Regions from separate parts of the Actinoplanes sp. NPDC051537 genome, predicted to be linked through region 1. Evidence: riboswitches for the same ligand, from Rfam matches in the RefSeq annotation. Region 1 holds a riboswitch; the other holds the start of a gene.
What was found. A riboswitch is a leader RNA that binds a small molecule or an ion and turns the genes downstream of it on or off. The one in region 1 is predicted to bind cyclic di-AMP.

Region 1 (4,563 bases):
AACCTTGTCGTCGGTTCCATGATCGGTCATGCGCTCGCCGCGGCGAGCCTTTCGGCGCGAAGCCGGTCCGTCCAGGTGTCGTCAACGGGAGGAAGACTATCCGCGCCGATCGCCCAACGCAGTAGCAGATCGGCTATAGCTGGGTTGCGAGCCAGCGCGGGCCCATGGGAGTACGTGCCCAGGATCTTCCCGTGCCATGCGCCCTCGGTCTGCCCGTCGTTGCCGATGCCGGCCGTGACCCGGGCCAGCGGCGAGACGCCGGGGCCCAGGTGGGTGCGGCCGCCGTGGTTCTCGAAGCCGGTGAGCGCCGGCAGCCCCAGCCGCGGGTCGATGTCGCCGCGGATCTCGCCCACGGCCCGGGTCTCGCCGCGGTCGGAGTGCAGGTCGAGCAGCCCGAGCCCGGGGCATTTCGCCCCTTTTGCGAAGAACGAGTGCCCGAACAGCTGGTAACCGGCGCAGATGGCCAGCACGGCGGCGCCCTGGTTGACGGCGCGGTGCACGCCGCCGTCGGCGATCAGGCGCTGCGAGGCGAGGGCCTGCGGCCCGTCCTCACCGCCGCCGATCAAATAGATGTCGGCGCTGGACGGCATCGGCTGGTCCGAGCGGATCTCGTAGGCCTCGACGGGGATGCCCCGCATCGCGGCCCGGCGCGCCAGGATGAGCATGTTGCCGCGGTCGCCGTACGTCGAGAGCAGGTCTGGATAGATCCAGACGATGCGCAGCGTGCTCTCAGTTGACACGGTCCAACTCCGCTCGAATGTCCTGGAACGCCGTGTAGTTGGCGATCACCTCGAGGCGACCGGGCGGAACCGACCGGATGACCTCGTCAAAACTATTCACGTGCCGGAAAGGCACTCCGTTCACCTCGAGACGAACGGCCAGGTCGTACGCGCGATCGCCGGTGATCAGCACGGGCCGGTCCCGCAGCGGCGAGAAGTCGACGTCGTACAGCCACGAGGTGTCGAGACCGTCGGGGTCCCGGGCGTTGACGGAGAGCAGCGTGGGGGCGAGCTCCGCCATGTCGAACGCCTCCAACCAGCTTGCCGGGTTTTTCGCCAGCAGCAAACGGACGTTTCGTCCGTCCCGGTCGACCTGCGCATAACGACCGGCGACGGACGACACAGTCGCGAGTCGCGGCAGAGCCTCTATCGGGCGCACCCCGAACTCGGCCGCCACCGCCAGGGCGGTCGCGGCGTTACCCAGGTTGACCTGCCCGGGGAGCTGGAGCTTGACGAGGTGCCAGTCGCCGCGCGGGTCGATGACACCCTCGTCCTCGACGTGCCACTGGGCCCGCGGGCGGCGCAACGGGCAGCCGGTGCACCACCAGTCGCCGCCGTTGCGCTCGATCGGGTGGCCGCTCTGCGGGCAGACGAAGGAGTCGTCGTGCCAGCGCTGGCCGGCGCTGAACCAGGTGACCTGCCCGCTGCTCCCCTCGGCGGCCCAGACCACCATCGGGTCGTCGGCGTTGGCGACCACGCGCACCTCGGGGTGGCCGGCGAGGGCGTCGCGCCACAGCTGCGCCATCATCGCCACCTCCTTGGCCCGGTCGAGCTGGTCGCGGGAGAGGTTGAGCAGCGCCACCACGCGCGGGCTGGTCGCGTCGATCACCCGGGCCAGGTAGTGCTCGTCGACCTCGAGGACCGCGAACGGCGTGGTGCCGGCCTTGGCGAGGGCCGAGGTGTGGCCGGTCGGCATGTTGGCGCCGAACGAGTTGGTGGCGACCCGGCCCAGCACCTCGAGCGCGGCCGCGGTGAGCCGCGTCGTGGTGGTCTTGCCGTTGGTGCCCGAGACCAGCGCGACCGCGCGGCCGGAGGCCAGGTGGGCGAGGAGATCTGGGTCGATCTTGAGGCCGATCCATCCGCCGATGACCGAGCCGTCGCCGCGTCCCGCGGCCCGAGAAAGCGCGGCCGCGGTCTTCGACACGCCGGTCGCGACCTTGGCCCGCAGGGGCATCTTGCCGTCCGTCACGGGAGCGAGGGTACCGGAGTCGGCTGTTACGTCGAGTTGCGGCGGACAAGAGGCGGACAGGACGAAACGAAATCGCCCTGACCTGGGGAAGCACTATTTATGTGTTCTGTTTCACCCGTAACCTTCGACAAGCCGTGATCCCCCCGGCACGACGCGTCACGGCATTTGTCTCGCGGACGTAACAAATTGGACAGCCACCAATGTGCCAACCACGGAGCGTGACGAAACCGCTCCCGCCGATCATGCGGAATTTCAGGTAGCAAGGTTCTGCCGATCCGAATGGAACGGCTCGCGACGATCCGGTTCACGCCGAGCCCTGCCCCGGGCCGATCGTCACGACCACCGAACTCGTACAACCACAAAGGCATACGGGGGCAGGGACGGGGGACCCACAGCTTCTCGAGAGAGACAGCCGGTCCGCTCCGCGCCACCCGCTCCGGTGGCGGGCAACGGGGCAACCTCGGGGTGAAGTCGGCCTCCACGGCGACCGGGCAACCTTCCCGCCCGAACCCGACAGCTAACCTCGCAGGCGTGCCGGAGGGATTTCCTTACCGTGCACGAGCACACCTCGAGCCGGCGTCGACGGCTGTCCGTCGGCACCGGTACTGCCGCGCTGTCCCTGGGACTCTGCCTCTGCGCAGGTCAGCTGATCTCGACGCCGGCGGCCAGCGCCGCCACGCCGGTGGCGGCGGTCCAGGCCGCGGCCAAGCCAAAGCCCACCAACCTGACCAACGTCAGTACCCGGACCCTCACTTCCGGCCAGCAGGTTCGCATCACCGTCCGGTACTACAACCCGAAGACGGGCAAGCGGATCACGTCCGGCAAGGTCCAGCTCCAGGGCAACCGGGGCGGCAAGTGGGCCGCAGTGGGCACCGTCCGGGTCGGCAAGAACGGCATCACCAACCTCTACACGCGGCCGAGCACCAGCGTGAACCTCCGCGCCGTCTTCTACGGGAACGGCTCGTACCAGGCGTACTGGGGCAGCTCGATCCGCATCACGGTGCGCAGCAACGCCGGGGCCAGGGTGCTGGCCGAGGCGAAGTCGCACACCGGCGCGCTGTACAAGTTCGCGGCCGCCGGGCCGAAGCGGTTCGACTGCTCCGGCTTCACCATGTACGTCTTCAAGAAGGCGGCCGGCAAGAGCCTGCCGCACAAGGCGAACTCGCAGCAGAGGTACGGCAAGGCCGTCGCCAAGAAGTCGGTCAAGGTCGGTGACCTGATCGTCTTCCGCTCGGGCTCGTACGGGTACCACGCCGGCATCTACGCCGGCAACGGCTACATGTACGACTCGCCGCACACCGGCGCGCGCGTCGGCAAGCACAAGATGTACGGCAGCAACTACGTCGTACGCCGTCTGGTCGCGTAACAAAAGGAACAAAGGCGAGACGAAAGGGCGCCGCGCGGTTCGCGCGGCGCCCTTTGCCATGGAGATCAGACGACGACGCTGACCAACCGGCCGGGCACCACGATCACCTTCTTGGGCGTGCGATCCCCGAGCGCCTCGGCCACCGCGGCCAGAGCTTCATCCCGTACGGAATCCTCGGAAGCCGAAGGGGAAACCGAGATCCGCCCCCGCACCTTGCCGTTGATCTGCACCGGATAGGTGATCGACTCGGCCTTCAGCTGCGCCGGGTCGGCGACCGGGAAGTCCGCGTAGGCCAGCGTGCCCGCGTGCCCCAGCTTGTTCCACAGCTCCTCGGCCAGGTGCGGCGCGAACGGCGACACCATCAGCACCAGCGGCTCGATCGCCTCCCGGGACGCGACCGGCAGCGGGGTCAGCGTGTTGGTCAGCTCGATCAGCTTGGCGATCGCGGTGTTGAACCGCAGCTCGTCCAGGTCTTCCCGGACGCCGGCGATGGTGCGGTGCAGGTGCTTGCGGACGGCCGGCTCCAGCGGCTCGTCGGAGACCCGCAGCGCGCCCGTCTCCTCGTCGACCACCAGGCGCCACACCCGCTGCAGGAACCGCTGCGAGCCGATCACGGCCCGGGTCTCCCACGGGCGCGAGACGTCCAGCGGGCCCATCGCCATCTCGTACACCCGGAACGTGTCGGCGCCGTACTGCTCGCACATCTCGTCGGGCGTGACGACATTCTTCAGCGATTTGCCCATCTTGCCGTATTCGCGGAAGACCTCCTGGGAGGAGTGGAAGTACTTGCCGTCCCGCTCGACGACCTCCTCGGCCGGCACGATCACGCCGCGCGCGTCGCGGAACGCGTACGCCTGGATGTAGCCCTGGTTGAACAGCTTCCGGAACGGCTCGAAGGACGAGACGTGGCCCAGGTCGTACAGGACCTTGTGCCAGAAGCGGGCGTACAGCAGGTGCAGCACCGCGTGCTCGACGCCACCCACGTACAGGTCGACGCCGCCGGAGTCGCCGTCGCGCGCCGGGCCCATCCAGTAGGCCTCGTTGTCGGGGTCGACCAGCGCCTTGTCGTTGCGCGGGTCCAGGTAGCGCAGCTCGTACCAGCAGGAGCCGGCCCACTGCGGCATGGTGTTGGTCTCCCGGATGTACGACTTCGGGCCGTCACCCAGGTCCAGCTCGACGTTGACCCAGTCCTTCTTGCGGGACAGCGGCGTCTCCGGCTCGCTGTTCGC
Region 2 (4,563 bases), on a different contig from region 1:
GCGCGCCGAGATCCGCCGCATCGCCGACGCCAAGGTCGCCGGCATCCCGCGGGAAGACCTGTCCGTGCTGGGCTACTGGGAGTGGCTGGACGGGCTCGAGCGGGGCGTCGCGGCCCACCACGCCGGCATGCTGCCCGCGTTCAAGGAGGCCGTCGAGGAGTGCTTCGTCCAGGGCCTGGTCAAGGCGGTCTTCGCGACCGAGACCCTGGCGCTGGGCATCAACATGCCGGCCCGCTGCGTGGTGCTCGAGCGGCTGGTCAAGTTCAACGGCGAGGCCCACGTCGACCTCACCCCGGGGGAGTACACGCAGCTCACCGGCCGGGCCGGGCGCCGTGGCATCGACGTCGAGGGCCATGCGGTCGTGCTCTGGAGCCCCGAGGTCGACCCGCGGCACGTCGCGGGGCTCGCGTCCACGCGCACCTACCCGCTCCGGTCGTCGTTCCGCCCGTCGTACAACATGGCGGTCAACCTGGTCGGCTCGGTCGGCGCCGACCAGGCGCACGACCTGCTGGAGTCCTCGTTCGCGCAGTTCCAGGCCGACCGGTCGGTGGTCGGGCTGGCGCGACAGGTGCAGCGCAACGTCGACACCATGGAGACGTACGGGCAGGACGCCGCGTGCCACCACGGCGACTTCGACGAGTACTTCGCCATCCGGGTCGCCATCGCCGACCGGGAGAAGGCGCTCGCCCGGCAGGGGGCCAACCAGCGCCGGGCCGCGGCGGTGTCCTCGCTGGAGCGGCTGCGGGTCGGCGACGTCATCCGGGTGCCGCAGGGCCGCCGGGCCGGGCTGGCCGTCGTGCTGGAGGCGCCGACGGGCGGGTTCGGCGAGCCGCGGCCGCTGGTGCTGACCCAGGATCGGTGGGCCGGCCGGGTCAGCCCCGCCGACTTCCCGGCCGAGGTCGAGGTGCTGGAGCGCATCCGCGTACCGAAGCACTTCAATCACCGCTCGCCCGCCGCCCGCCGCGACCTCGCCGCCCAGGTCTCCGCCACCGGCCTCGATCGTCATGGTGGCGGCCGGCGCGGCCGGCGAGGAGGCGGCAACACCGGCGAGGATGCCGAGATCGCGCTGCTCAAGGTGCGGATGCGGCAGCACCCGTGCCACGCCTGCCCCGAGCGGGAGGAGCACGCGCGGTGGGCCGAGCGGCGCCACCGGCTGCAGCGCGACACCGACGCCCTGCGCGACAAGGTGGCCGGGCGTACGGGTTCGCTGGCCCGCACGTTCGACCAGGTGTGCGCGGTCCTGCGCGGCCGCGGCTACCTCTCGCCGGACGGCGAGGTCACCGAGACCGGCCGCATGCTGGGCCGCATCTGGTCCGAGGCCGACCTGCTGGTCGCCGAGTGCCTGCGCCAGGGCGTCTGGGACGGCCTCCAGCCCGATGAGCTGGCCGCCGCGGTGTCCATGGTGCTCTACGAGTCGCGCCGCGAGGGCGACGACCGGGCCTCGGTGCCGAAGGGCGCGGTCACCTCCGCCGTCGACGCGTGCACCAAGCTGTGGGGTGAGATCGCCACCGACGAGGCCGACCACGGGCTTCAGCTCACCCGCGAGCCCGACCCCGGCTTCGTCTGGCCGATGTACCGCTGGGCGCGCGGCGAGCCGCTGGCCCGGGTGCTGGCGAGCGGGCACAACTACGACGCCGACATGCCGGCCGGTGACTTCGTGCGCTGGGCGCGGCAGGTGCTCGACCTGCTCGGCCAGGTCAAGGAGGCGCCGGCCGCCTCCGAGAGCGTGCGGGCCGCGGCCCGCAAGGCCATCGGCGCGGTCAACCGGGGCGTGCTGGCCTACCAGGGCGAGCTGTGACGGTCTACCGCACGCCGCAGTTCGGGCTGCGTGCGGTCATCGCCGGGTGCGGCGCGGCCGGGCTGCTGCTCGGCGATCACCGGGTCATCCACTACACGGCGCAGAGCAACCTGATCACGCTGGCCTACTTCACCGGCGCGCTCTACTGGATGGTCAAGCGGGCTACGGTCGAGCCGCCGGCGCCGCGGTGGCGCGGCGCGGTCACGCTGTGGATCCTGATCACCGGCCTGGTCTCGCATTTCCTGCTCAACCACGGGGCGAACCCGTTGCCGGGGCTGACCGCGGACGACCCGGCGACCGCGCTGACCAACTGGTCGCTGTTCCTCGTGCACTACGTGGTCCCGGTGCTGGTGCTGGCCGACTGGGTGGCGTTCGGGCCGCGCCGCCGGGTGCACTGGCGCGACATTCCGCTGTGGATCGCCTACCCGCTGGGCTACGGACTGATGATCGAGGTACGCGGCGGCCTGTTCCCGGCGGCGTCGGTGCGCTACCCGTATTTCTTCCTCGATCCCACCGGGCACGGGTACGGCTGGGTGGGTCTCCAGTTCCTGCAGCTGGGCGTGATGTTCGGGGTGCTGGGCGCGCTCGTGGTCGGCCTCGACCGGTCGATGTCCCGGGGTCGCGGCCCGGCGCCGGTGGAATCGGACGAAACCCGGCGCCGGCCCGAGACCGTCGACGCGGAAAGCTAGGCGACGCGGAGAGCTGGGCGACGCGGAAAGCTGGGCGAAGCGGAGAGCTGGGCGAAGCGGAGAACTGGGCGAGGCGGAGAGCTAGCCGACGCGGCCGAAGCGGACCTCGCGCGGGCTCCAGATCTTCGCGAGGCGCACCTTGTCGCCGGGCTTGGGGGCGTGCCAGACCAGGCCCCCGCCGGCGTAGACGGCCACGTGGTAGGCGTGCCGGCCGGTGACCCAGAAGACCAGGTCGCCGGGGCGGGCCGTGGCGCGGCTGACCGGGTGGGCGGCGTGGTACTGGGCGTTCGCGGTGCGGGGGAGCTTGATGTGGACCGCGCGGTAGGCGTAGGTGGTCAGGCCCGAGCAGTCGAACGCTCGCGGGCCGGCGGAGCCGTGGCGGTAGGGCTTGCCGTGCTGGGAGCGGGCCGCGGCCACCACGCGCGCGCCGCGCTCCTGAAGGAGGCGGGCGGCCGCGGCGGACGAATACCGGGCGGAGGCGGCCGGAGAGGCCGGAGCGGCCGCGGCGGGAGTGGCCTCGAAAGCCACGAAAGCGGCGAGAAGGGCGATCAGGGCAGCGACAACCGTGGAACGGACAGCAGAGAGCACGGAGGATCCTGGTCCTTCAACCGCCTGCGAGGTTAGCTGTCGGGTTGGGCCTGAAGGCGGCCCGTCGCGCGATGCGACCTCACCCCAAGCCGGCGCGATGGCCGGCGCAATCGGGTTCCCCGCTCCCGCCCACTGAAGTTTCCGATCGGAGACAGGTCATGGACCGCCGCGCGGTGGGCGGGACTCGGCGTCCCCGCGGCGGGTGGCGGCCACCGGCGAGAACGCGCGGTGGCAGCGCAAGAATCGATCGGGCCGGGAAACGGGATCCGGCAGCAAAACGAGCAGCCGCTACCGGATGGCTACCCGTGAATCGGGGCGTCGAGGCCGGTGAGGGGCAGACCGGACCCGCCCCAGGCGGTCGCGATGATCTCCGCCGCGATCGCGACGGCCGTCTCCTCGGGGGTGCGCGCGCCGAGGTCGAGACCGATCGGAGCGGACAACCGGGCCAACTGGGTCTCGGACACGCCCGCCTCGCGCAGTCGGCGCAGCCGGTCGGAATGGGTGCGGCGGCTGCCCATCACGCCGATGTAGCGCGCGGGCGTGCGCAACGCGACCTCGAGGAGCGGCACGTCGAACTTGGGATCGTGAGTCAGGACACAGAGCACGGTCCGCTCGTCGACCGACGTGGACTCCAGATAGTGGTGTGGCCACTGGACGATCAGCTCGTCCGCGCTCGGGAACCGCTTGCGGGTGGCGAAGACGGGACGGGCGTCGCAGACGGTGACGTGGTAGCCCAGGAAGCCGCCGATCCGGGCGACCGCGCCGGCGAAGTCGATGGCGCCGAAGACGATCATCCGGGGCGGGGGCAGGAACGTCTGCACGAAGACCTCGATGTCCTCGAGGCGCTGCTCGCCGTGCGAACCGAGGTGGACCGTGCCGGTGGCGCCGGCCGAGAGCATGCCGGCGGCCTGCTGCTCGGCGGCGCGGTCGAGGCCGGGGTCGCCGAGCGTGCCGACGACCTTGTCGGGCCAGATCACGAGCTGGTTGTCGGTCATCGAGACGGTGGCGACCGGGCGGCCGGACGCGAGGGCGGCCAGCACGTCGTCGAGGTCGGTGAGCGCGACCGAGGGCTGGACGAGCAGCTCGATGGTGCCGCCGCAGGTGAGACCGACCTCGAAGGCGTCGCCGTCGCTCACCCCGTACGTGTGCTGCTGCGCCTTCTTGGTCTCGATGACCTCCTCGGCGGCCGCGTAGACCGCCCCCTCGACGCAGCCGCCGGAGACGCTGCCGAGGACCTCGCCGTGCTCGTTGACGGCCATCGCCGAGCCGGGCTGCCGCGGGGCCGAGTTCCACGTGCGCACGACCGTGGCCACCGCGAACGCGATGCCCTCGGCCCGCCACGCGATCAGTCCGTCCACGATGTCCCGCACGGCCGTACCTTCCGCGATCGGCGCCGCGATCGTCAACGCCGAGTTAAGAGATCCCTTAGGTCGCTGTTGACATTGATCCGGATGCGAGACAGATTCACGGGCAATTTGAGGGAGGTGC

Region 2: another riboswitch for cyclic di-AMP. It lies ahead of ACZ6TB_RS07255 (C40 family peptidase); the one in region 1 lies ahead of ACZ6TB_RS26725 (C40 family peptidase).

The regions. Positions count from the first base shown of each region.
Region 1 is NZ_JBVJIU010000011.1:90,404-94,966, forward strand. Features, by position in the region: gene ACZ6TB_RS26715 (type 1 glutamine amidotransferase) at 27-740, opposite strand; gene ACZ6TB_RS26720 (MurT ligase domain-containing protein) at 730-1,953, opposite strand; cyclic di-AMP (ydaO/yuaA leader) riboswitch at 2,384-2,515, shown strand; gene ACZ6TB_RS26725 (C40 family peptidase) at 2,522-3,334, shown strand; gene leuS (leucine--tRNA ligase) at 3,400-4,563, opposite strand, start outside.
Region 2 is NZ_JBVJIU010000003.1:70,165-74,727, forward strand. Features, by position in the region: gene ACZ6TB_RS07245 (DEAD/DEAH box helicase) at 1-1,798, shown strand, start outside; gene ACZ6TB_RS07250 (Pr6Pr family membrane protein) at 1,795-2,487, shown strand; gene ACZ6TB_RS07255 (C40 family peptidase) at 2,569-3,075, opposite strand; cyclic di-AMP (ydaO/yuaA leader) riboswitch at 3,082-3,229, opposite strand; gene ACZ6TB_RS07260 (XdhC family protein) at 3,375-4,445, opposite strand.